DNA from 3 places in the Mesobacillus jeotgali genome. Region 2 is predicted to be linked to each of the others. Evidence: riboswitches for the same ligand, from Rfam matches in the RefSeq annotation. Region 2 holds a riboswitch; each other region holds the start of a gene.
What was found. A riboswitch is a leader RNA that binds a small molecule or an ion and turns the genes downstream of it on or off. The one in region 2 is predicted to bind S-adenosylmethionine.
Positions count from the first base shown of each region.

Region 1: it holds a riboswitch for S-adenosylmethionine, as region 2 does, so the genes downstream of both, FOF60_RS10090 (LLM class flavin-dependent oxidoreductase) here and FOF60_RS19715 (methionine ABC transporter ATP-binding protein) in region 2, are expected to answer to the same signal.
Region 3: it holds a riboswitch for S-adenosylmethionine, as region 2 does, so the genes downstream of both, FOF60_RS04855 (sugar ABC transporter substrate-binding protein) here and FOF60_RS19715 (methionine ABC transporter ATP-binding protein) in region 2, are expected to answer to the same signal.

Region 1 covers NZ_CP109811.1:2,013,521-2,021,718, forward strand. Annotated here, with positions in the region: gene FOF60_RS10075 (sigma-70 family RNA polymerase sigma factor) at 1-94, shown strand, start outside; gene clpP (ATP-dependent Clp endopeptidase proteolytic subunit ClpP) at 115-696, shown strand; gene FOF60_RS10085 (LL-diaminopimelate aminotransferase) at 1,042-2,223, shown strand; SAM riboswitch class I at 2,306-2,411, shown strand; gene FOF60_RS10090 (LLM class flavin-dependent oxidoreductase) at 2,554-3,603, shown strand; gene FOF60_RS10095 (ATP-grasp domain-containing protein) at 3,632-4,585, shown strand; gene FOF60_RS10100 (pentapeptide repeat-containing protein) at 4,682-5,485, shown strand; gene FOF60_RS10105 (VWA domain-containing protein) at 5,960-7,381, opposite strand; gene FOF60_RS10110 (cysteine hydrolase family protein) at 7,542-8,111, shown strand; gene FOF60_RS10115 (YqcI/YcgG family protein) at 8,135-8,198, opposite strand, start outside.
Region 2 covers NZ_CP109811.1:3,847,451-3,855,648, reverse strand. Annotated here, with positions in the region: gene FOF60_RS19750 (hypothetical protein) at 1-39, opposite strand, end outside; gene FOF60_RS19745 (hypothetical protein) at 391-513, shown strand; gene brnQ (branched-chain amino acid transport system II carrier protein) at 585-1,949, opposite strand; gene FOF60_RS19735 (hypothetical protein) at 2,358-2,480, shown strand; gene FOF60_RS19730 (M20 family metallopeptidase) at 2,594-3,808, opposite strand; gene FOF60_RS19725 (MetQ/NlpA family ABC transporter substrate-binding protein) at 3,903-4,739, opposite strand; gene FOF60_RS19720 (methionine ABC transporter permease) at 4,756-5,406, opposite strand; gene FOF60_RS19715 (methionine ABC transporter ATP-binding protein) at 5,396-6,427, opposite strand; SAM riboswitch class I at 6,513-6,616, opposite strand; SAM riboswitch class I at 6,709-6,812, opposite strand; gene map (type I methionyl aminopeptidase) at 6,996-7,739, opposite strand; gene FOF60_RS19705 (ABC transporter permease) at 8,090-8,198, shown strand, end outside.
Region 3 covers NZ_CP109811.1:970,304-978,501, reverse strand. Annotated here, with positions in the region: gene FOF60_RS04865 (ABC transporter permease) at 1-362, opposite strand, end outside; partial or broken gene FOF60_RS24550 (ATP-binding cassette domain-containing protein) at 364-1,038, opposite strand; partial or broken gene FOF60_RS24545 (ATP-binding cassette domain-containing protein) at 1,357-1,848, opposite strand; gene FOF60_RS04855 (sugar ABC transporter substrate-binding protein) at 2,096-3,193, opposite strand; SAM riboswitch class I at 3,296-3,402, opposite strand; gene FOF60_RS04850 (dynamin family protein) at 3,551-6,298, opposite strand; gene FOF60_RS04845 (hypothetical protein) at 6,674-7,183, shown strand; gene FOF60_RS04840 (hypothetical protein) at 7,233-7,454, opposite strand; gene FOF60_RS04835 (hypothetical protein) at 7,564-7,761, opposite strand; gene FOF60_RS04830 (QcrA and Rieske domain-containing protein) at 7,754-8,198, opposite strand, start outside.

The sequences.
Region 1 (8,198 bases), 1.8 Mb from region 2:
AAATATCCAGCAAATCCCAGCGCTTGCTCCGTGTTCACCGGAAATGTCTCTGCACTCCCGTTCACCTCTCTCTACTTTCAAAATGGCTGCGTAAGCAGGAAAGGGAGGAACAAAGTGAGTACAATTCCTTATGTCATAGAACAATCCAACCGCGGGGAGCGTTCATACGATATTTATTCAAGGCTGTTAAAAGACAGGATCATCATGCTTGGAGATGAAATCAATGACCAGGTGGCAAACAGCGTTATTGCTCAGCTTCTGTTTCTTGAAGCAGATAATCCTGAAAAGGATATCTCCATCTATATTAATAGTCCTGGAGGTTCAACCACAGCGGGATTCGCTATTTTTGATACGATGGAATACATCAAGCCGGATATCAGCACAATCTGTATCGGAATGGCCGCATCGTTTGGAGCCATGCTGCTGCTTGCGGGAACAAAAGGAAAACGATTTGCATTGCCTAACAGCGAAATCATGATTCATCAGCCGCTGGGCGGTGCAAGGGGCCAGGCAACGGAGATCGAAATTTCAGCCAAACGAATTCTGAAGCTGCGAGATCATGTGAATCAGATTATATCCGAGAGAACAGGGCAGCCAGTGGAAAAAATCGCAAAGGATACTGACCGGGATTATTTCATGAGTGCCGAGGAGGCGCTTGGATATGGAATCATCGACAAAATAATCACACGAACTTAGTAGAGAGCTGCCCTGGGCAGCTCTTTTTGTTTGCCTGTTTATTGCGGTTCTAACATATCCGGATACCCAAAATTCCCAACTGGTATTAAATCGTTGTTAACTGATATTAAAAGGCTTTCAACTGGTATTAAAAATGATTAAACTGGTATAAAATCTTCGCTAACTGGTATTATCCGCAAAAGAAAGCATAATCAAATACTGGTAAGTGGGCATACGTGCTCATTTTTATTTTTTTCTAGAACTGATCAAACGAAACTGCTATAATCGAATTTATATTTTAAAAATTCAGATGAATCAACCTCAACGAAAACATCATGAATGAATGAACAGTAAAGGGGAATGTCCATGAAAATCTACGGATCAGAAAAGATTAGAAAAATGACATCCAGTATTTTTCAGGAAGTGGTTGACCGTAAGCAGGCGGCCTTGATGAATGGAAAAGATGTGATTGACCTGAGTATTGGGAGTCCGGATTTTGGACCGCCTGCTTTTGTCATGGAGGAACTTGCTAAGCATTCGGTGGATCCGGGGAAGTATGGATATACACTTAAGGGAATTAGTGAATTTAACGAGGCGGTAAAATATTTTTACCATCAGCGTTATTCGGTTGAACTGGAAGCAGAAAGCGAAGTCCTGCAGCTGATGGGCTCGCAGGATGGGCTTGCACATCTTGCAACTGCAATTATTGATCCTGGTGATTATGTACTTGTTCCTGATCCAGGGTATCCAATCTATGAAGCGAGCGTTACCATCGCAGGCGGAACGATTTATCCTATGCCTTTGCTGGAGGAAAATAAATTCCTGCCTCAACTTAATGAGATTCCTCTGGAAATTTTACAAAAAACAAAGATGATGATCTTAAGCTATCCGGGTAATCCTGTCACTGCACTTGCTGACACCAGTTTTTTTGAACAGGTAATCGAATTTGCCAAAGTACATAATATCCTGGTCGTACATGATTTCGCCTATTCTGAATTGGTTTATGATAAGAACCCGCAAATCAGTTTCTTATCCGTACCTGGTGCAAAGGAAGTTGGTGTAGAGTTCAATTCACTCTCTAAAACTTTCAATATGGCAGGCTGCCGCATAGGCTACGTTGCTGGAAACTCACAGGTTATCAATATTCTTGCTTCCTTTAAATCACATATCGATTACGGCATCTTTTACCCAATCCAAAAAGCAGCGATTGCAGCACTTACTTCTGATTATTCTTTCCTGAAAGATCAGTTAAAGCAGTATGAAGCGCGGCGGGATGCTTTGGTATCTGGATTTCGGGACAGCGGATGGGAAGTGGCTAATTCTCCGGCAACGATGTTTGTGTGGGCTAAAATTCCTGCAGGCTGGAAATCCCGCGATTTTGCCTTCAAGCTAATTGATGAAGAAGGGATTGCCGTCGTTCCTGGTGATGCTTTTGGCAAACAAGGCGAAGGGTACGTCAGAATCGCTATGGTTCAGCCTCCAGAAAGACTAATAGAGGCATCACAGCGGGTAAATAAATTTCTCTCAGGGTTTCCGGTTGAAATATAAAAATATTTCGATAAACGAATTGACTTTTGTTTGAATTTAGAATATTATCACTTTATTAAACTAAAATTTAATACATGATGTCTTCTTATCAAGAGAGGTGGAGGGAAAGGCCCTGCGAAACCTCGGCAACAGGTTCTGAAAGAATACTGTGCCAATTCCTGCGGACAATTTTGTCTGAAAGATGAGAAGAGAGTATTATATGGCTCTCTTCTTCAAGAAGGGAGCTTTTTGTGTTTAGGAGGCTTATTTATAAGTCTCTAGTGTTTTTCTAATAAAACCAACTTATCGGGTTGGTTAAGTTGAGTTTAAATGAGCAGAGGAGAGATTGTGATGAAGTATGGATTTTGGCTGCCGATATTTGGCGGATGGTTAAGGAATGTTGAGGATGAAAACATGCCGCCTACCTTTGATTATGCAAAGCAGGTGATTCAGTCAGCAGAAGAGTGGGGCTACTCAACTACTTTAATCGCAGAATTGTATCTTAATGATATCAAAGGCCCCGAGCATGACTCCCTAGAAGCCTGGACAACAGCTGCCACTTTGGCTTCTGTTACTGAAAAAATCGAGATCATGTCTGCTGTTAGGCCAGGTTTCCACAATCCTGCAGTCACAGCAAAGATGGCGGCAAACATAGACCAAATCAGCAACGGGCGATTTACCCTTAATGTTGTATCTGCGTGGTGGGAGGAAGAAGCGCGTCAGTACGGCGGGATTTTTACCGAACATGATGAAAGATATGAGCGGACTACGGAGTTCATTGATGTACTCAAGGGACTTTGGAGTGAAGATAGCTTCTCTTATGAAGGGAAGTTTTATCAGCTCAAGAATACGAAGCTGTTTCCGAAACCAGTACAGCGTCCAAATCCGATTCTGTATGCCGGCGGGGAAAGTCCAAAGGGGAAACAGACCATTGTTGAAAAATGTGATGCCTATGTCATGCATGGCGGAACAGTAGAGGAAATTGAACAGAAAATAACCGATATGAAAAATCGCAGAGCGGCTACGTTAAATCCAGAACTGTCGGAGTTCGGAATGGCTGCCTATGTCATTTGCCGCGAAACTGAAGAAGAGGCATTTGCAGAATTGGAACGCATCACGACAGTTAAAGAATCAAGTGCCTATGCGGGTTTTAAGGATTTCACAAGCAAATCCCAGCTTGAACAGCAAATCCAGCTTCAGGATTACTCGGTATCAAACCGTGGACTGCGGCCAAATTTAGTAGGGACACCAGAACAAATCGCCGAGCGGATTTTACAGTACGAAGAAGCCGGTTTAGGATTACTATTACTGCAATTCTCGCCGCAGCTCGAGGAAATGGAACGTTTCGCAAAGCTGGTAATGCCGCTCGTTGAGGCAAAAAGAAAGCAAGCGATTGTATAATCTATCTTAAACTAAGGAGAGGAAGAAATTGAGTAAAGTATACATCATTCATGAAAATAGCGAATGGACCATCCATTTAACAAAGCGGCTGGAGGAGCTGGGCATACCTTTTGAGGAATGGCATTTGGACGAAGGCCTGCTGGATTTATCGAAGGAACCGCCAGAAGGTATTTTTTATAGCAGGATGAGCGCTTCCTCTCACACAAGAGGCCATCGCTTTGCCCCTGAATATACAGCACAGGTTCTATCATGGCTGGAGAACCACGGCAGGAAGGTATACAACGGATCCCGTGCGCTGGAACTAGAGGTAAGCAAGGTCAAGCAATATCTTGAGCTGGCCAAGCATGGAGTAAGGACTCCGAGAACGATTGCGACTGTCGGTAGTAAACAGCTATTAGAAGCAGCGAAGGAATTTGAAGGGAAATCATTTATAACAAAGCACAATCGGGCAGGAAAGGGACTTGGGGTACAGCTTTTTCAATCGATTGAAGCATTGAAGTCCTATGTAGAGGGAGCTTCTTTCGAAGAGCCGGTTGACGGTGTCACGCTGATTCAGGAATATATCCATTCCCCGGAGAGCTATATTACCAGATGCGAGTTTGTCGGCGGCCAATTTGTTTATGCGGTGAAAGTCGATACTTCGGAAGGCTTTGAATTGTGCCCGGCTGATGCCTGCCAGATTGGAGACCTGTTTTGCCCGGTAGGTGAAGAGGTTGAAGAAAAGCCGAAATTCCAGGTGATTGAAGGCTTTAATGATCCCATTATTGAAAAATATCAGAGAGTACTAGAAGAAAATAATATCCATGTTGCCGGAATTGAATTCATCAGAAACGAGGCAGGTGAAATATACACTTACGATATCAATACAAATACGAATTATAATTCAGATGCAGAAGCAAAGGCAGGGAAATTTGGCATGCTTGAGCTGGCAAAGTTTTTAGGAGAAGAGCTGGCTGCGGAGTATGGGGCAGTGACAAGATAAGCAGGGAATCCCCCTGCTTTTTTTTTCTGAGGTAAAATGTGATAATCTATAATTAACAAAAGATGGAATTATACTACGGGAGATTAAGAGAAATGAATAGTCGTGTATAAAAATAAACTGAGTGCCGATTGTGAAAGTTGTTTTGGTTTATGCTGCGTGGCTTTGCCATATGCAAAATCAGCAGACTTTGCTTTTGATAAAGCTGGCGGGGTGCCTTGTACGAATTTGCTGAAAGATTTCCGCTGCGGGATTCATAACAAATTGAGGGATGAAGGCTTCAAAGGATGTACTGTCTACGAATGCTTCGGTGCCGGACAAAAGGTTTCGCAGGTAACCTATAGGGGGCTGGACTGGCGAGCTCAGCCAGGAACGCAGAAGGAGATGTTTGATGTTTTCCCGATCATGCAGCAGCTCCATGAAATGCTGTGTTACTTGGATGAAGCTATGGAATTAGAGGCGGCTAAACCATTATATGAACATCTTCTAGCAATTTATGAAAAAACAGAACAGCTTACTAATCTTGAAGCAGACGAGATTCTTAGTTTGGATATTCCTGCACATCGAGCAGATGTCAACGAGCTGCTCTTAAAAACAAGTGACTTGGTACGTTCGAGAGTGAAAAATAGAAAGCAGCAGAGAGGGAAGAACCTATTTGGCGCGAAATTGAAAGGAGCAAATCTTAAAGGAGCCGATTTACGCGGCGCACTGTTAATTGCTGCAGATCTTAAGGGAGCTGACATGAGGGTGTGTGACTTTATCGGTGCAGATTTGAGGGACGCTGACTTAAGCGGGGCAAATCTTGAAGGGAGCTTTTTCCTGACTCAGGCTCAAATTAACTCAGCAAAAGGAAATGCAGAAACCAAGCTACCTTCGTCGCTAGAAAGGCCAAAGCATTGGTGAGTTAAAAAGGAGGAATTAAAACTGACTGCTTTTATAATCTTGGTTGGAAGTATTTTCAGTGTCCTGGCGGTGGGCTTTGGAGCAAACGTTTCGAAAAATAAGAAATAATGTTAGTTTATTTTTAGAATTTATGTAAATTTGTGGTATGGCAAGAGAGTAAAAACTCTTGCTGGGCAAGAGTTTATGAGTATAAGCCTATATTGGTCTTAAGCTTTTTCCTTACCGCTTAGTAAAAGCAGGAATGTCCATTCAATACAAAACAGGGTGAAGCCTATAATGAAATCCAATGTTTTATCTCGCATTTTCGCCAACTCCTTGAAGAGGATTACAGGCTAATTATACGCGTACAACAAGGATTTAAGCTGGCAAGAAAGTGAGAAATAAATGAACAAAACAAGGATAATATGTGAACGAAACAACGGGCCATCTAACTGAGGGCCCGTTGTTTGAAATGTACAATTAAAACGAGGCGTTTTACCAGGTATCGCCGCGCTCTTTTTTCAGTTCTTTCATTTTCTCCACCCAGTCGTCGACTCTTTGCCTGATTTCCTTGCTCTCGGTGTCTGCTTTTTCGCGATTGGTTTTGCTCATGGCGTAATGGAGTTCTTTCATCGCTTCACTGCGTTCAAAGCCCCAATCTCTTAACTGCGAATATTGTTCATCGCTGATCCAGCCATTCTCGGACATGATAGCGGCTGCGTCGATGATTCGGTGTGCTTCCTTTCTTCCGACGGTCCATAACTCAAGAGGGTACTTTTCTGCGACTTTGTATTCTGCAACCATATCCCATCCGTCTGGCGCCATCGTAAATGCAAATGCCAGGTCGAGGGTGGAAGGGAGCCACTCGTACTGGATTGTATTTTTCAATTCCTCAGGGTTGTCAGCTTTGAAGTATTCCCCGTTTCCGGCTTCAGCAACTGCCTTTAACTGATTCTCTGTTTCACCATCTACATCGAATCCGATGATGTTCACCGTACTTTCAGCATTCTTGGCCACCAGATCCTTGCTGGCCCCGACAGGATCACCCTCACAGGTTTCTGCTCCGTCACTGACAATATATATTGTTGTGTTGCCATCATAGCTGCTGCTCATCTCTGCGGCCTTTTGGATGGCACCTGCAAGTGGGGTCCAGCCTTTGCTATCAAAGGAATCGACCGCTCCGTGGAATACTTCTTTTTCGTATTTGCCCATAGGATATACTTCTTCAATTCCTGAGCAGGAAGCTCCTTTATCGGCATCTGAATCGGAGCCTTTGTGACCGTAGACAACCAGTGAGACCTCACTGGACTGGCCGATTGCTTTGGCGAAGCTTTTTACCGCGTCTTTCGCAATTTCCATTTTGACACGGCCATTTGTTTGTTGAAGCATGCTTGAGCTTGCATCAAGAAGGATGATCGCTTTGTCAGAAGCCTTCGTTTCCTCTTCTTCACTTACAGACTTTGTCGGGTCAGGCAGGAAAGGCTCTTCGAAATGCGGTTCATAAGCTTGGGCATTTTCGATAATCTCTTTATAATGTGGACTGGCTAGCAGGGAAACAAGTCCCTTTTTAATTGTCTCTAAGTCAGGTGAGCCATTGGCAAGTTCTTCAAGTTTCGCCGGCAGTATATTTTTTAGATCGGGGTCCAATTCAGGTGTATTGAAACCAATGTCTTCTATGTCCTTTTCATAGCTCAGGTCGCCCATCATCGAGCCAGGCTCCAGTGCCATCAGGCTTTCCTCTGTAACATCTAAACTTATATTCTTGAAATGTTCAGGTTCATTCTGCTTTGTTTCTTCCTTTTTAACGACTTCCTTAGCCGGTTGTTCGGCTACAACTTCTTCATCCGGTTCATCACTGCTGCACGCAGAAAGAACGAGAGACGTGAATATCAAGAAAAACAGCGAATACCGTTTCACAAAAATCCTCCTCATCAAGTTTTCGCTTATGTAAAAAACATCTTTATAGAGTTTACCATGATTAGCAATTAGATTTGAAGTAATTTCCATGAAGGATCACAATGATGAGTAAAAAGTCGCTGAATAACAAAAAATGAGCAAAGAATAAGGAGGAATGAGGATGAATTTGATGGAACTGCCAGCCCTGCTTGTTTTGGATGTCCAGAAGGGGTTTGACGATCCCTACTGGGGGAAGCGGAATAATCAGGAAGCTGAAGGAAATATCGCCAAGCTCTTAACAGAATGGCGGAATAGAAAGGGTCACGTCATCTATACGAAGCATCTGTCACTTGACCCGGCTTCACCATTGCATCACCGTAACCCATTGGGTACTGAATTCAAGGAAGTTGTCAAACCACTGGATGGGGAGGTTGTTTTTACGAAAAACGTGAACAGCGGTTTCATCGGAACCGAGCTGGAATCGTATTTGAAGAAGAATCAGATAAAGACAGTGGTTATCACCGGATTATCGACTCAACACTGTGTCTCGACAACAACCAGGATGAGCGCTAATCTTGGTTTCAATAGCTTCCTTGTTTCTGACTCGATTGCTGCATTTGAGATCACTGATCATAAAGGAGTGCTGCATACTGCGGATTCAATCCAGGAACATGAACTGGCCATGCTGCAAAAGGAGTTTGCCACCATCTTGACCACCAATGACCTGATCAACCAGCTGAATCAACAGTAAAGCGCAGGAGCTTCCTGCGCTTCTTAACTGTTTTTACCCAGAAGTTTCAGGAAACGATGGTAAGGGCATTTCGATAGGGAAGTATCA
Region 2 (8,198 bases):
CAGCGCCAATGGGATTCCATAAAAAAGTTTCTTTTTCATGATAAGTCTCCTTTCATCCAAACAACCATGTTTGGGTAGGATTATTATTATCTAAAACATACCCGGTCATAATCCTTATAAACGTTAGAGGTTACTTAGTAAAAAAAAGCATACCTGATTAAAAAGAACAAAAACTAAAGCCAGGGTATTTTTTTTGATGGAGACGCGAATAGCAGCGATCCTAGGAAAAAGTGCTATCCATAGGCACGATGGAGACATAAAAGGGGTCGGACAGCGGAAAAAGCGCTATCCATAGTCAGCAGCTATTACCGCTGACAGGGTCTAAAATGGTGTGAACCCGCGAAAAGGTTATAGAAAAGTTTGCTTGTAATATACGAAGGGGGTGATCATATGGCGAAAAAGAAACCGAAGCATAATAAAGCTCTTCCGAAAGCGGATATTGAATTTGCGGAGGAAAGAGGAAATGGTTTTGAAAAGGTAGCATTAAAAGCTCAAAGGAAACTAAATAAATAATTTAGTCAGCCACTTGAGGTTTTTTTAGAATTTGATAACCGAAAAACCAGAAAAAAGAACTGCAGAGTAATCTACAGTTCTTTTTGGTATTTTTTCACCGGTAAATGCACTTTAGGTAAAATAGAGCCTATTATAGCCCCGATTAGAGCTGGAATGATCCATCCAAGGCCAATATCGTATAGAGGAAGGTGGTCCATATATAATGACGTGACAGAATTGAATAATGAAATATCGATAATTGGCAGATTCGCGACCAAAGCGCTATATCCATCAATAAAACTCACTAAGAATGTCATCGCAATTGAAGCGGCGTATACGCTTTGCTTATTTCCGAAAAGCGGTGATATTAGAGTCAATAAGATAAGGATGATCGCTAATGGGTACAGGAACATTAGAACCGGTACAGCAAATTGGATGATATTGTTCAGACCAAAATTTGCGATTGTGAATGAAACGATGCAAAGAAGAAGCACAAACCTTTGGTATGAAACCTTTGGCAATAGATCATGAAAAAACTCGCTGCATGCAGTGATTAACCCAATGCTAGTTTTTAAACATGCCAGTACAATAATGATAGCCAGCAAAATTGCACCGTAGGGCCCAAAATAGTGTTTTGCGACTGCGGAAAAAATTTGTCCGCCATTCTCGAATGTTCCGATGGCTAATACGCTAGATGCTCCCATATACGTTATTAGTCCATATATCAGCATCATCAGTGACATTGCGAAAATGCCGGATTTCAATGTAGCCCTGGCAATTTCTTTCGTGGTGGTAATTCCTTGCCCTTTAATGGCATTGATGACAACAATCCCGAATGCCAGGGATGCAAGGGCATCCATTGTATTATAGCCTTCTTTGAATCCTGTGATAAAAGCTAAATCTGCATAAGCACCGCTCGGTTCCCCAAAACTGCCCATTGGCTTCATTACAGAGATCCCAATTAATATAAATAGAAAAACGAGAAAAGCAGGTGTCAGATATTTTCCAATGTAGTCCATCACCTTCGCAGGATGCAGTGAAAAAAAGTAAACGATGACAAAGAAAACGAAACTGAAAATTCCCAGCCACAAACCAGCTTGTCCTGGAGCAATGTAGGGTTCAAACCCAACAACGAACGGGACAGTTGCAGTCCGTGGAATTGCGAAAAAGGGTCCAATCGTCAAATAAAGAACTGTCGCAAAGCCGATGCCGAAAACAGGATGCACTCTGCTGGCTAAATCACGCAGGCCAGTGCTTCCCGAAAGGCCAATCGCCAATATGCCTAAAAAAGGGAGGCCGATGGCTGTTACCAGGAAGCCGATCAATGCAGGCCAGAAGTTCGTGCCTGCCAGCTGTCCTAGTTGAATAGGGAAAATCAAATTCCCCGCTCCAAAGTACATCCCAAATAGCATGGTCCCAATCAGGGCATAAGTTGAAAACGAAATTTTTTGCTGCATATAACTTGTCTCCTCTTCTTGTTGTTGTGAATTTCTGGTTCAAGTACTTCTTTAGGTGGACTAGGAGAAATTTAGATAAAACCTTAAAAATAGGAAAGGGAACTCCAAGTATTGGAAATAGAGTAAAAGCTTGTTCAATCTATCACAAGAGAATATAGCCCAGCTTCAAAACCAACCCAAAAGAAGAATAATACACACTACTATATATACTAACTCTTCACAAGTCAATTAAGTTTTTAGTATTTTTTGAATAGAAGGAAAGCAGTTTGGTGTTTAAATCAGCCGATGGCTTTATTCAGGGAATATAGTTATTCACACGCGAAATTTTGATATGTTAGTGTCTGTTAAAAAACTGCTCTTCTCAACCGATAGTATAGAAGGATGAATTTTAGTTCAGGAGAGAATCATATGACGATCGAACAAGCAGAAGCCATTTTGAAGAATCCGGAATTGGGACGGTATTTGACAAGAGAAGAAATGGAAGCAATCGATTTCTTAATCAGTTTGGCAGGATCAAAAGCACAGAAGTAGACTTGCTTCTGTTTTTTTGTATGAGTTTAGTTACAATCATGGATGCTGACTTCGAGCATTAAATAAAGAACCCTTGCGGTTGTGCAAGGGTTCTTATATGAGGTAAATGTATACTAATTATTTTCCGCAGCTTTTCTAATCTCGAATTCTGCTTTTATATCTTTTAATAACTCCTGGTCTGTGATTAATTGAAAAGCTGTCAAAGCGAGTGCTTTAGCTCCTTTAAGCAAGGCTTCATCTCCCTGCTGAGAAGCGGCTGCTTCCCGGAATGGAACAGTGTGGGCAACAAGATTATCCGGTCCAATTTTGATATAAGGGTGGATGGTTGGCACCACCTGGCTGATATTGCCGGCATCGGTTGAGCCAATTCCGTCCCTTTCATCAGTTGCAACTGTCTCCCCAAGGTCTTCGATAACATTTTTAAAAACCTCATTATATCGATCATTTAATAGAAGATTATCAACTTCATTTTGGAAGGCAATAACATTCAGCTCAGCACCAGTTGCCAGGGCTGCACCCTCTGCAATTGCTTTGACGCGGCGGGTCACTTCATTTAATCCGCTCCGTGTTGCAGCCCGTATGAAGAATCGTGCTTTTGCGTATTCAGGAATGATGTTTGGTGCATCACCTCCATGAGTGATGATTCCATGGATTCGTACGTCATCAGTCAACTGCTGTCTCAATGCATTGATGCCATTGAAAAGCTGAATCACCGCATCCAATGCATTGATACCTTCATGAGGCGATGCGGCCGCATGGGCTGGTTTGCCGATAAATTCAAAGTCAAGTGGATCAACAGCAAGGGAAGACGTAGTCAACCTTGTTTGTCCGGAAGGGTGCAGCATCAATGCCGCATGAATTCCCTCAACTAGGCCATGCTTTACAAAACTTCCTTTAGCGCTTCCGTTTGGGCCGCCCTCCTCGGCAGGCGTTCCAAAAACGACTGCTTCACCGCCAGTCTCATCGAGCACTTTGCTTAGTGCGATCGCTGCGGCAACACTTGTCGTGCCAATGATATTATGGCCGCAAGCATGGCCTAACCCCGGAAGAGCATCATATTCTGCCAGAAAGGCGATAGATGGTCCATCTTTTTCAGATTTTTTCCGTGCAACAAAGGCGGTTTCATGTCCCGCTACGGCCTTTTCTACTTCAAAACCCTCATCCTCTAAAATCTTGATAAGCCGTGCAGAGGCGAAAAATTCTTCATTACCGATCTCCGGTCTTTCATGGATATCATGACTGGCCGATAAGTAAAGCTCCTTATTAAGCTCAACGTTACCTGTAATAATTTCCTTTAACTCCTGAAGTGTTTTTATTGGTGTTGTCATCCTGAATCCTCCTCAATTTTTTAAAGTGAGAGGAAGGGTGCAGAGCCTGTCTGATATCCCTTCCGTTTTATAAATTGCCGTTCAGCCTATTAACCTACCACCCAATCTCGCTAAGCGGAACAAATGTAGGTAGTGTATTTCCTTTGTACTCTTTCTCGATGAACTCCTTTGTGTCATCCTGTTGGTAGAGTTCAGCCAATCTTTTCAAAGTTTCATTGTCTTTATCTTCTTCGCGGACTGCAATGATGTTGATATATGGAGTGGCCGTTGCACTCTCAAGAAAGATCGCATCCTTCTTTGGTGTAAGTCCTGCATCGACTGCGATTCCGTTGTTGATGATGGATGCTGCTACATCTGGCATTACCCTTGGAGTCTGGCCGGCAACAAGCGTAACAAGTTCAAGATTCTTCGGATTTTCAACGATTTTATCGAGGGAGCCAATGCCATCGAAGCCGTCCTCAAGCTTGATCAACCCAGCTTCCTGAAGTAAAAGAAGTCCTCTTCCCATGTTCGTAGCTTCATTTGCAAGGGCAATCTTCCCGCCTTCAGGGATGTCTTTTACGTCTTTATATTTATCTGAATAAATACCCATTGGTGCAATCTGTGTCGTTGCGATTGGTACAAGGTCAAGATTATGTTCCTTGATAAAAGCGTCAAAATAGGAAACGGTCTGGAATGAGTTTGCATCCAATTCACCTTCTGCAAGGGCCAGGTTTGGCTGGACATAATCAGAGAAAGTGACGATTTCGACTTCAATTCCTTCTTTTTCTGCCTTTTTGGCGACAAAATCCCATACTCGGTGATCGGTGCCGCTGACTCCAAGTTTCACTTTGACGGTTTCTCCGCCTTTCGCTGATGATGAAGAGCTGGAGCATGCGCTGCTGATTACTGCTAGACTAAGTACAATCAAAGCTAATAAAAGTTTTTTCATTTTGGTTTCCTCCTGGTTATCTTCTTCTGATTTTTTTAGCTGATATATTTCCAAGGGATTGAAGCCCCTGAACCATTACAATCAAGATGCCGACTGTGATGAACATCGTCTGGGTATCAAATCGCTGGTAGCCATATGTAATCGCCAGGTCGCCCAGTCCGCCGCCGCCGATTGCCCCGGCCATTGCTGATGCACCGATCAATCCAACAGTCGCAATCGTAAATGCGAGGATCAGCGAGCTCATCGCTTCGGGAAGAATGAATTTGAAAACAATCTGCCAGGGCGTGGCTCCCATTGATTCGGCTGCCTCAATCACGCCAGGATCCACTTCGAGCAGGGAATTCTCTACCAATCTGGCAATATACGGACCTGCATAGAAGACGAGCGGGACGACAGCTGCGGCTGTACCAATCGACGTGCCAACAATCAACCGGGTCAGCGGGATGATGGCAACCAGCAGGATGATGAATGGCACAGAGCGGAAGACGTTGATGACGCTGTTGAGTACATTGAAAATAGGTGCGTTTTCTAGTAAATGGCCTTTCCGTGTGACCACAAGCGCAATTCCCAGTGGCACCCCCAGAACTGCCGAAAACAGGAGAGAGAATGCAACCATTTGCAGTGTTTCAATTAAGGCTTGGATGATTTGCTCTGAATTAACTAGCATTTGCTGTCACTTCCTTTATGCTTACTTTTTGTTGATCGATAAAATTAAGAGCCCTCAAAATTTCTTTATCACTGCCCTGGAACTCGACAATCAGGTTACCGAATGGAATGCCCTGAAGCTCTGTGATATTGCCGAAGAGAACATTGACATTGATATCGAATTTCTTAGAAAGCTGAGAAAGAAGCGGCTGACCGGCTGACTCACCGACAAAGTTGATCCGGAATACCTTATGCAGCCCTGAATTTCCTTCAATAATCCTGTACACGGAATCAGGAATACTGTCATTCATGATGGTGCTGATGAAATTTCTTGCTGTTTCTGTTTTAGGAGCTGAAAAAACACTGAAGACAGTGTCTTCTTCGATGATTCTGCCATCCTCGATGACAGCAACTCTGTCGCAAATTTCCCTGATGACGGACATTTCATGGGTAATGATTAAAATCGTAATGTTGTACTCCTTGTTGATTTTTTTCAAAAGCTGCAGGATGGAACTGGTTGTCTGCGGGTCAAGGGCAGAAGTCGCTTCGTCACAGAGCAGGATTTTCGGCTGAGTTGCCAGTGCCCGGGCTATTCCGATACGCTGCTTCTGGCCGCCTGAAAGCTGGTCTGGATAATTGTCTGCTTTATCAGCCAGGCCGACAAAGTCGAGGAGCTGATACACCCTTTCTTTTATTTTGTCTTTTGGAAGTTTTGCGAGAATGAGCGGCATCGCAACATTATCAAAAACAGTTTTCGAGTTTAAAAGATTGAAATGCTGGAATACCATGCCGATATTCTTTTTTATCTCCCTGACTTCTTTTACTGAAAGGGAAGTCATATCGCAGCCATCCACAATCACCCTGCCTGATGTTGGCCGTTCCAGTAGGTTTACGCAGCGGATCAATGAACTTTTTCCTGCACCGCTGAAACCAATGACTCCGAATATTTCTCCTTCTTTGATTTCCAAATCAATTCCATTCAGTGCCGCTACCTTGTTTCCGCGGCTTTCATAAACTTTTTCCACTTTCTCAAACGTAATCATTGTTTTCCTCCTTTTTAGGGCATAAAAAAAACTCTTCCCGGAAACAGGAAGAGGGCATGCCGCAACGAATGCTGGACAATATCTCTTCTTATCTCCCAAGCTCATGCTTGCTGGATTTGGCACAGTCCTCAATGTGAGTCCGCTGCCGAGGCTTCATAGGGCCAGTCCCTCCGCCTCTCTTGATAAGAAAGTATCGATATGAAATTTTAAAGTGGGGATATTTGTAAAAAACAAAAAGTCCCCTTCAGAAAGAAGAGGACATCAAATGAAAAGTCGGCCTCTTCTTATCTGTCAAGCTCATGCTTGCTGGATTTGGCACAGTCCTCCAAAGGAGTCCGCTGCCGAGGTGTCATAGGGCCAGTCCCTCAACCTCTCTTGATAAGAAGTAACGAATATTGAGTTGTAAATCTTGTTTATTACTTTACTGTGTCATAGAAAAAGTGTCAATCATTTTGTTGGATTTTTTTTAGCAATACGAAAAATAGGAATATAGTATGAACTGCCAGGGGGGTCAGGCAAAAAAAGAGAAACCCCTGCAGCAGCAAGGGTTTCAATCGAGAAAAAAGCTCTATCGAGTAATGACAATCGGCCCATTCTTCGTAAGGATGATTGTATGCTCACATTGAGCGACAAAGCTGTTTTCTGTTACATATGTCCATTCATCGTTTTCATTTTGGAAGACTTCTTCCTCACGAGTTGAGATGAATGGCTCAAAAGCGATGACCATTCCATCCTTTAAAAGCTCGTCATCCCATGGCTCATGATAGTTGTAGATATGATCGGGTGCCTCATGGATTGTTCGTCCAATCCCGTGTCCGGTCAAATTCTTGATGACTGTCAGGCCGTTCTTTCTCGCAGTTGCGATAACTGCTTTACCTAGTCCGCTTTTCTTCGATCCGGGTTTCGCCTTTTTCAGACCTGCTTCAAACGCCTCGACGGCTGTTTCGCATATCTTCGTTAAAATTGGATCCCCTTTGCCAACGACAAATGAGATGCCGGTATCAGCGAAATATCCATTTTTCGATCCGGAAACGTCGATATTCACAATATCGCCTTCTTGGATGACGCGGCTTCCCGGAATTCCATGGGCTACTTCTTCATTCACACTGATGCATGTGTACCCTGGAAAATTGTACTCACCCTTTGGCGCAGAAATCGCACCATGCTGCTCAAACATGGCACCCGCGATTTCATCAAGTTCCTTGGTGGTAATTCCAGGTATGGTCTTTTGGACCAATTCATCACGTATCAAGCCGACAATCCTGCCAATTTCTTTCAAGCCGTTAAAATCTTCCTCTGTTTTCGCAATCATAATATATTCCTTTCCATTAGCTTCGATTTAAAAAACTCTACGATTAGATTATCCTTTTTAGTTATGAAAATCCATCCTTTAGGTTTGAGGAGCATATATGCAGGATCCGTTATATGGCCGCATTGTCATAATCCTGCCCTTTTTGTAAACGATACCAACACGATGGTATCAATATTTTACTCAATAAACCTAAAACTAAAAAATTGGTACCATAAGCAAAATTCCATGGCTTATAAATGTAAGCCCTTTTTTTTATGATTAAGGTACAAGAAAGACAAAGCAACTAAGGTGGTGAAGAAATGGAAGTCAAGATTCAACAGCCAGTCGAACAACAAGTCAGTGACACCATAATGGTAGAGCCTACAAAAAAGGAAAAATACAAAAAAATCAAAAAGACAATCATTTCTCAAAAGTATTTGCAAACGATGGCGCTTCTCGGAGTAGTGTGGATGTTCATCT
Region 3 (8,198 bases), 2.0 Mb from region 2:
AGTGCCCCAACAATTAAGGCCGCCGCGATCGCTGATAATACGGCAATTAGAGTGTTCTGTGAAAACCAGACAAACATCGAGATGACGATGGCATTCGATAAAGATGCGACCGAGCCGACTGATAAATCAAAGCCATCGACTGTCAGGGAGATGGTGATGCCGATCGCAATAATGGTCACGATGGAAATCGAACGCAGGATATTAATGACATTATCGCCGTTGATAAAAGAAGGATTGACTGCCGCAAAGACTGCGACGAGGACAAAGATTGTCAAAATCGTCCCATATTTATATAGGAACTGGAACAGTTCGAATGTCTTTTTCGGCGTTGGTTCTTGCTGCAATGGGAGTTTCGCTTCCATCCTATCTTCCTCCTGTTGAATAAAATAAAAGTTCCTCTTCTGTTGCTGCGGCCGTTTCTAGCTCCTTGACTGGTTCACCATCATAGAGCACGTAAACCCGATTCGTGATGCCGACGATTTCTGACAGCTCGGAGGATGCATAAATGATACCCTTCCCTTGTGCTGCGAGCTGGGCAATCAACTCAAAAATATCCCGCTTCGCACCTACATCGACGCCCTTGGTTGGCTCATCAAAGATATACACGTCCGCATCGGCAATCAGCCACCTGCCAATCGCTACCTTCTGCTGGTTCCCGCCTGAGAGATTTTCAACTTTGGCATTTTCCGATGCCGTTTTGATGCCTAGAGCCTTAATGTACTCCTGTGCCGTTTTCTTTTCAGCCCGCCGATCGATAAAACTAAAAATTCGGGAGAACTTTTTCAAGTTGACCGCTGTCAGGTTGGAGGCAACGGATTCTGCGACAAGCACGCCTTCCTTGCGCCTCTCTTCAGGGACCAGGGCCAACCCGCTTTTTACAGCAGCGTGAGGACTCGCCAGCTTAAGGATTTTTCCTTTTAGCTTTACAGTTCCGCTCTTTATCGGTGTCGCGCCAAACAATGCTTTGCACAGCTCTGTCTTTCCAGCGCCGACCAGGCCGGCAAGTCCAACAATCTCCCCTGCTTTTACATGGAGGGAAGTATTTTTCACCTTGTCCCCATCTGTTAAACCTTCGACTTCCAGCAGAGTATCTCCAAACGTGCTGACCTTTGCCGGGAATTGGTCTTCCAGCTTGCGGCCAAGCATGTATTCAATCACCTGGTGGGTGTCGACTTCAGGAATACCTTTTTTAATAACCAGCTCACCATTTCGCATGATGGTCAGCTCATCACACAACTCGAAAATCTCGGGCATTCGATGGGAGATGAAAATGATGCCCACATTCCTTTTAGCTAGATCTCTCGTGATTCGGAACAGTTCAGACGTTTCGGTATGGCTGAGCGGAGCCGTTGGTTCATCAAGGATCAAAAAGGAGCAATCACTTGAAATCGCCCGGGCAATCAGGACCAGCTGCTTCTCTGCAAGCGTAAGCTCCCCGGCAAGATTTTTTACAGGAATCTGAAGGTTCATTCCTGATAAAATATCCTCTGCCTGTTTGAAAAGCTGCTTCCAATTCACCCAGTGCTTGTTTTCCATTGCCTGTACTGTGTGGTTAAGCATGATGTTTTCCCCAACAGTCAGCGATGGGATGATGGCTGTATCAACCTCCTGATAGACCGTCTGGATCCCGAATTTCTGCGCGTCACTCGGTGTCCTGATTTCCACACTCTCTCCATCGAGCAGGATTTCCCCTGTGTAATGATCGTGGGCACCGGAAAGCACCTTCATTAATGTCGATTTACCCGCGCCATTTGCGCCGATCAACGCATGGATGCTGCCCGTTTCTGTACTGAAATTAACTTCGTTCAGCGCACGCACCCCCGGAAAATCAATACTGATGTTGTTCATTTGAAGTTTCATCCGGGTTCCTCCTCCCTATCAATCTGGAAAACAGACACTCTTTTTTTGAGAGTGCCTGCTTTGTTCGCTGAACTGGAAAAAATCGCGTGGAATTTCCAGTTCGCTATAAAAATGAGATTTTCGCTATAAAATCGGAAAAATCGCTATAAAATCAAGAAAATCGCTATATAACTGAAAAAGTCGCTATAAAAATTATTTTTTCGCTATAAAACTTATCAACCAATCATTATTATTGTTATTTCTTATAGTGATCCTTCAATTTCTGCATCCAATCTTCCAGAAATGCGTCTGATTCGCCCCAGCCTTCGATGATTTCAGCCAGATTGACCATGTTTACTGGATTTTTTGACTGCTGCAGCTCTTCCTGGGAAATCAGTGATGCTTCTAGATCATAGGTTGCTGGTGTTTCCTCGCCGGCAAGCTTTTTCGCCAGCAATCTCATATTCACTTCTCCTATCAGCTTTGGATCAACAGCGGCAGTATATTTCCATGGGCTGCCTTCTCCCTGGATTTCCTGAAGATCAGCATTGGAAACATCAATTCCGTAAATCTTGATTTCCTCGCGGCCAGCTTCCTTAATGGCACGAGCAGCTCCGATTGCAAACGCGTCCCACGTTGCGAAAATCGCGTTAATTTCCCCTTTTGGATGCTTGTTGAGCATCGCGGCCACAGCATTCTGCGTCTGGACACTTGTATCGGCAGCGGCCACTCCGAATCTCTCAACCTCTTTGATTCCCGGGTTTGCCTTCAGAGTTTCCTGGTAAACTTTATTTCTTCTGACCATTGGCGGGAAGCCATCAACCCAGAGGTAAACGATATTCGCTTCTCCATGTTGGTCCTTCACAAGCTGGTCTAGTACCTGCGTTGCGAGAGCCTCATCATCCTGGGATGTGAGCGTGACTCCCTCTACCTGCGCCAGATCCGGATTTGAATCGAAAGTTATGACGCTTTTGCCTTTTTCAACTAATTTTTTCACATCATCTACAGTTGCTGCATCATCTCCATGGGAAATGATGAATCCATCATAATCCTGCTGCAGCCCCTGATTGATTGCGTCATGGAATTTGGCTGTATCACCATTTGCCGTGAAGACGTCTACCTTAAAGCCGAGCGCTTCTCCTTCTGCTTTCGCTCCGGCTAAAAATTGCGCTGTATGGTCATCTCCGCCAATCTTGCGGATGACTTTGATTTTGACTTCCTCACCTTTTGCAAATCGCTCCGGAACGCCTTCCACAGGACCGCTGGCCGTTTTCGTCTCTCCGCCGCCGCATCCTGTCAGCAGCAGTGCAGAAGCAACTGCACCTAAAAATACTTTTTTAATTCCTTTTTTCATTTGATTCTCCCCCTTTGATTGATCTGCGTAACTAAAACAAATAAAAAAACCTCTCCAGAAAAGAGAGGTTTCAAACGCAATAAAATGCAAAGTCGGATTCCTCTCTTATCTTTCAAAACAAAAAATTGTTTTGCAGGATTTAGCACCAATTCCATTGGAACGGTTGCTGGGCGTCACAGGGCCAGTCCCTCTGCCACTCTTGATAAGAGAATTTCTTTATTGAGTTAATGTTGCAAATCGATAAATTTTACTTTAAACTCCTATACTCATATTGTCAATATTATTATGAAAATTTAATTATATTCTTTTTTCCGTACCAAACAAAAAGGAAGACTCCAAATCGGAATCTTCCTTTTTCTATTCCCCTCTTCCTGCAGCTGTCATCCATTCAAACTGTCGGAGCTTTACTTCGTACAGTGTCAATGGGTCGCGGTACAGTTCTGGGTTGATTCTCATTTTTTCAAGTTCGGTCTTACCATAATCGATTTCCGATTTGGCTTCTTCTACTGCTTCTTCCAGTACAATGAATGGATTTTTGAAGAACAGGTTCACATCTCGTTCAATCGACTTCTCAAAAATCTCGAATTGCTGCAGGAATCTTTTCGCGATGGTTACGCCGATATCATAATAGTCTTCCGACTCCAGATAGGTTTTGTATCGGTTATAAAGCATCGCATTGTTTTGCGGCAGCACGCCAAGCAGCTTACCTGCGCTTTTCAGGAAGAACTGCTGCGGTGTCGGGCGGTTCATGATGTTGACATTTTCATAGTGTACACCGTTCGTCATCCGGCTTGCATCGCGGCGCCAGTCATCAAGCACCCTGAAATCACAATCCAGACTGATCCGTTCCTCTCCATACATCGAGTTAAAGCCCTCGGCCATTTCATTCAAGTAGTTTTGGCTATGATCGAATTCATCCTTGGAATGTTGAATCCAGCCCTGCAAATCTTCATGGAATTTCGGCAAAACAGTTTCATCAAGGTATTCCCTAATCTTCTTGTTCATTGCTTCATCCATTTCAGCATGGATTTTTCCGAAATCGCTGTCCTCCGTCACCAATTCAGAACAACTGCGCAGGATTTCCGGGATTCTTTCAATGATTTCCGCACGGGTTTCATCCTTGATTTTACGATATGACTTCTGAATGGACTTCGATTTCTCTTCTTCAATGTCTCCCAGCTGATTGATGGCACCGTTCAGCTTACTTACCATTTCTTCGTTCCAGTTGATTGTTTCCATATGGTTATTCTCAATTTCAATCCGTTTATCAAGCAGATACGTGATGGCCCTTCTGACAAAGAATTGCAGTTTTGCTGTGCGCTCCTGCTCGATGTCGACAGACCTGTTGTTCGTTTTAATAAATTCAGAGAAGTCTCTCAGCTGCTTTCCTTTGTCATAATTAGCCGAGAAAGCAAACATTTTTGCGTCAGGATAGTATTGGCTGATTTCAGCCCATGTTTGGTCAAAAACTTCTACTGCCTCCTGCTGACTGTAGATTGAATCTATTTTATTCAACAGGAAGTGTATTGGAAGCTGCGGGAAGTACTCTGAAATCTTCGAGAGGATTTCTCTTTCTTTTTCCGTAAAAGGATCATTTGCGTTGAGCACGAAAAGCAAGCTATCTGCAAACCTCAGGTAATTGTACAACGGGTGATTGTCATAGTTATTGCGATTGACTCCAGGAGTATCAATCAGTGCCAGTTCATGGTCGCGCAGGAACGCGAACTCAGCTCTGAAATCTATGATCGTTTCATTTTTATGGTTCTGTCGGCGAATTCCTGCACTTTCCTTGAAGTCCTCAATATCCATGATTTGGCGGACGGCCGTATCGGTGATTTCCTGGATTTCCGGATTTTCTTCGTTCGTGAACCGGATGACCGCCGCAGTAGGAGATGTAATCAGTTCTTCCCCTATAATGGTATTGACAAAGGAAGACTTTCCATTGCCAGACAAACCGGCGATCAGTAGATTATGGACATTGGATTCCTTCAGCTCTTGGACCAGCCACTTGATCCTGTTGCCTACCTCTATCTCATGATCCTCTGCCCATTTGATGATTGTTTCGAATAGCTGCATGCTATCCTCGTAGCCATCATGGTACTCGCGTGAATTCAGCACAAGGTTCTCGGCATCGTGAATCGCCGATGCGGTAATGGTCCCTGGAAATACTTCATTCCACGCTATAATCGATGATGCCGAAACAAGGCTGTTAACAGGACTTGTTATCTTGAGCCAGTTAGTCAGCAACTCAGGAATCAGCGGAGAAATCTCTTTAATCAAGCGATCCCCATTAATCAGCTCGAAATAGGTATCCTGATAGACAGCCGAAAGATGGGTCCAGCCATCTCTTCTATTGCCGTCCATCCCGCTGAACAATTGGTTGAATTCCCTGAGCCATATCATGTATGAGCTTTGATTCCTGTAACTTTCCCACAATGAAACAGCTAGCTGTTCAAACCGGCTTCGGTCTACCTGGAATAGGACGGATAATGCTTCGTTAAAATAATCTGGCGATAATTGGCCGGTATGCCCCTGTTCTACGTACTGATTCAAGACGTCGAACCACTTAGGCGAACCGGTTCGAACACCTTCATTTACCGCCAATTCGACGGCATTTTCCCATTCCTGGTGCTCTTCAAAGAAAGCGCGGGCTATTTCAGTTACACCCGGATAATCCGGATCAAGTGCCACTGATTTCTTGATGACAGCAACTGCTTTTTCAAGCTTTCCCTGCTCTATGTAAAGCGTCAATAGCTGCAGGCCGCTTTCAATCCTCAAAATATTGCTCTCGGTTTCGATCGAAAGGTACAGGTCCTCTGCAGATGTGAGCAGACCAATCTCCAGAAATGCATCCCCCATGTTCTTTTTCGCCCACGGCTCCAGCTCATTCGTAATATTTTCCCACTTAAAAATCGCCGCTTCGTAGTCCTTGTTATGAAAATAGACCTCTCCCTGAGCAAAACGGATGTATGACAAATCAGGCATATCATTCTTCTGCTCTTCAAGGTAAAGCTCCCCGAGTACACGGACAGGGTGTGCCCTGTTCCCTGATTCCATAAAAGTTTCATAATACGACTTTTTGATTAATTGCTCTTCAAATGTCATGACTTTCCTCCGACTTCTCATAATGATCAATCCCAAAAAAGCCTTCGGACTCCTTCAGGCATTAAAAATTTGTATTAGCTAACTGTTCTTTTTCCCTTTTGCGGCTTGCCCTCAAACCTTATCATTGTATTCTATCAAACAATTTTTCATTCAAGATTTCAGCCAGCTTTCAGTTTCGCTACAAGTATTGCAAAATTTGTAACCTTTTTAATAAATAATCCAATTATTTGCCAGTTATCGTCGAATCATGTCGCTGCCTATACCTTTCGAACTACACCCGCGATTTATGGGTAAGAAATGAAGTTTGTCACACCGCAGATAGGGCAAAATCATTATAATGAAGGTAACAAGACGATCGAAAAAAAGGAGATTATTATGCTTACTTTGAAACTTATGGGAACACCCCTCGAACATATGAAATCAGAACATATTAAAAACAAATCTGTCATGCTGAACAACAAAACACTTGCTACAATCAAGGAAACAGGAAATGAAGTTGAGTTCCAGATCGACCCTTATCTTGACCTTGATGAATTTCAATTTTTACGGGATTTGATCATGGAGCTCAGCTATGGTAACGAAGCCGCCATTGACGAAAGAGGCTGCCAGCTAGGTTATTTGGAGAACGGTGAGAAGGCCTTTTTGATCAAGAATTGGGAAGAGTGGAAGGTATTCCTGATGAAAGCCAAACTAAGGACACTAGAAGGCCAGAATGTGCAGGCTTTGAATCAAGAAGGCGAAGAACTTGGATCCGGCCTGCTTGCTGAATATGAAATCGCCGAAAGCCCATTCCGGATCAAAAGCTGTACCTTGATCACCCTGTTCGGGGAAAGGAAATTTGAAGGGGAAAATATCAGGATTGTGCCGACAAATCAGTTTAGCTAATACCATGAAAACAGTAAACAGAAAAGCAGCGGAAACTCCGCTGCTTCTTTTATTTGCCTTTTTTCAACTCATCAAGCAGCTGTTTTGTCCGTTTCGCATTTCCTTCCGCGAAGTTTTCGAGGCGTTCCTTCAGCTCAGGATCGTCATGGACTCGTTCAGCCGTAATCAAGTAAGTACGCATCAAATCTTCTTCAATTTCGACAGAATTTTCAAGTACTTCCTCAATTGATTCTTTTTTGCTGTCGTGATGAAAAAAAGAATGGGAAACCATCTCAATCCTCCCTTAAAGACTCTTTTCGTAATGGTTTTGCAGCCAATTCCAAATTCTGTGGAACTTGTTCCAATCTCAAAAGAGCTCTCTTTTTATCATCGCCACCAGCTTACTTTTTATACTCTGCCTTCCTCCAGATGAAGAAGGCTGTTGTTGCCAGGATAGTGGAAATCAGCGCAACAGCAACCGCGCCATATACACGCTCATCTTCTTGCCCATAATACCCCTCGATTGCATTGGAAAGCGAAAATACATTTATGGCAAGGAACAGGAAAATCGAGAAAAATGCAGTTCTTTTTTTATCCATGCCTTACTTCCCTCCCTACTGCGAAAACCTTTCCGTCCTTGATTTCAAGCAGGATCTTAGGAAGCTCTCGCTGCGGCGGTCCTGCCATAGGCTGGCCGCTGTCTACATTGAAATAACCTTTGTGGCAAGGGCACAGCAGGACATTTTCTTTATGCTCGTAGAACACCGGGCATTGAAGATGTGTGCATTTATTGTTGTAGGCAACGAATTTGTCCTCCGGTGTCCTGACCAAAATTGCTGGCTCGTTCTTCGTTGGATAGTTAAAGTTTCTTGATTCCCCGACTGCCAGATCATCGATATCGGTGATTTCCACTCGCTTCACTTCACCATTTTCATCGCGCAGGAAGGTGAAGATCCCGAATGGAGTCGTTGCCAGTCCGATGGCAACAGTTGCGCCAAAGGATGCCTTCAGGAATGCCCTTCTATTCAAATGGACA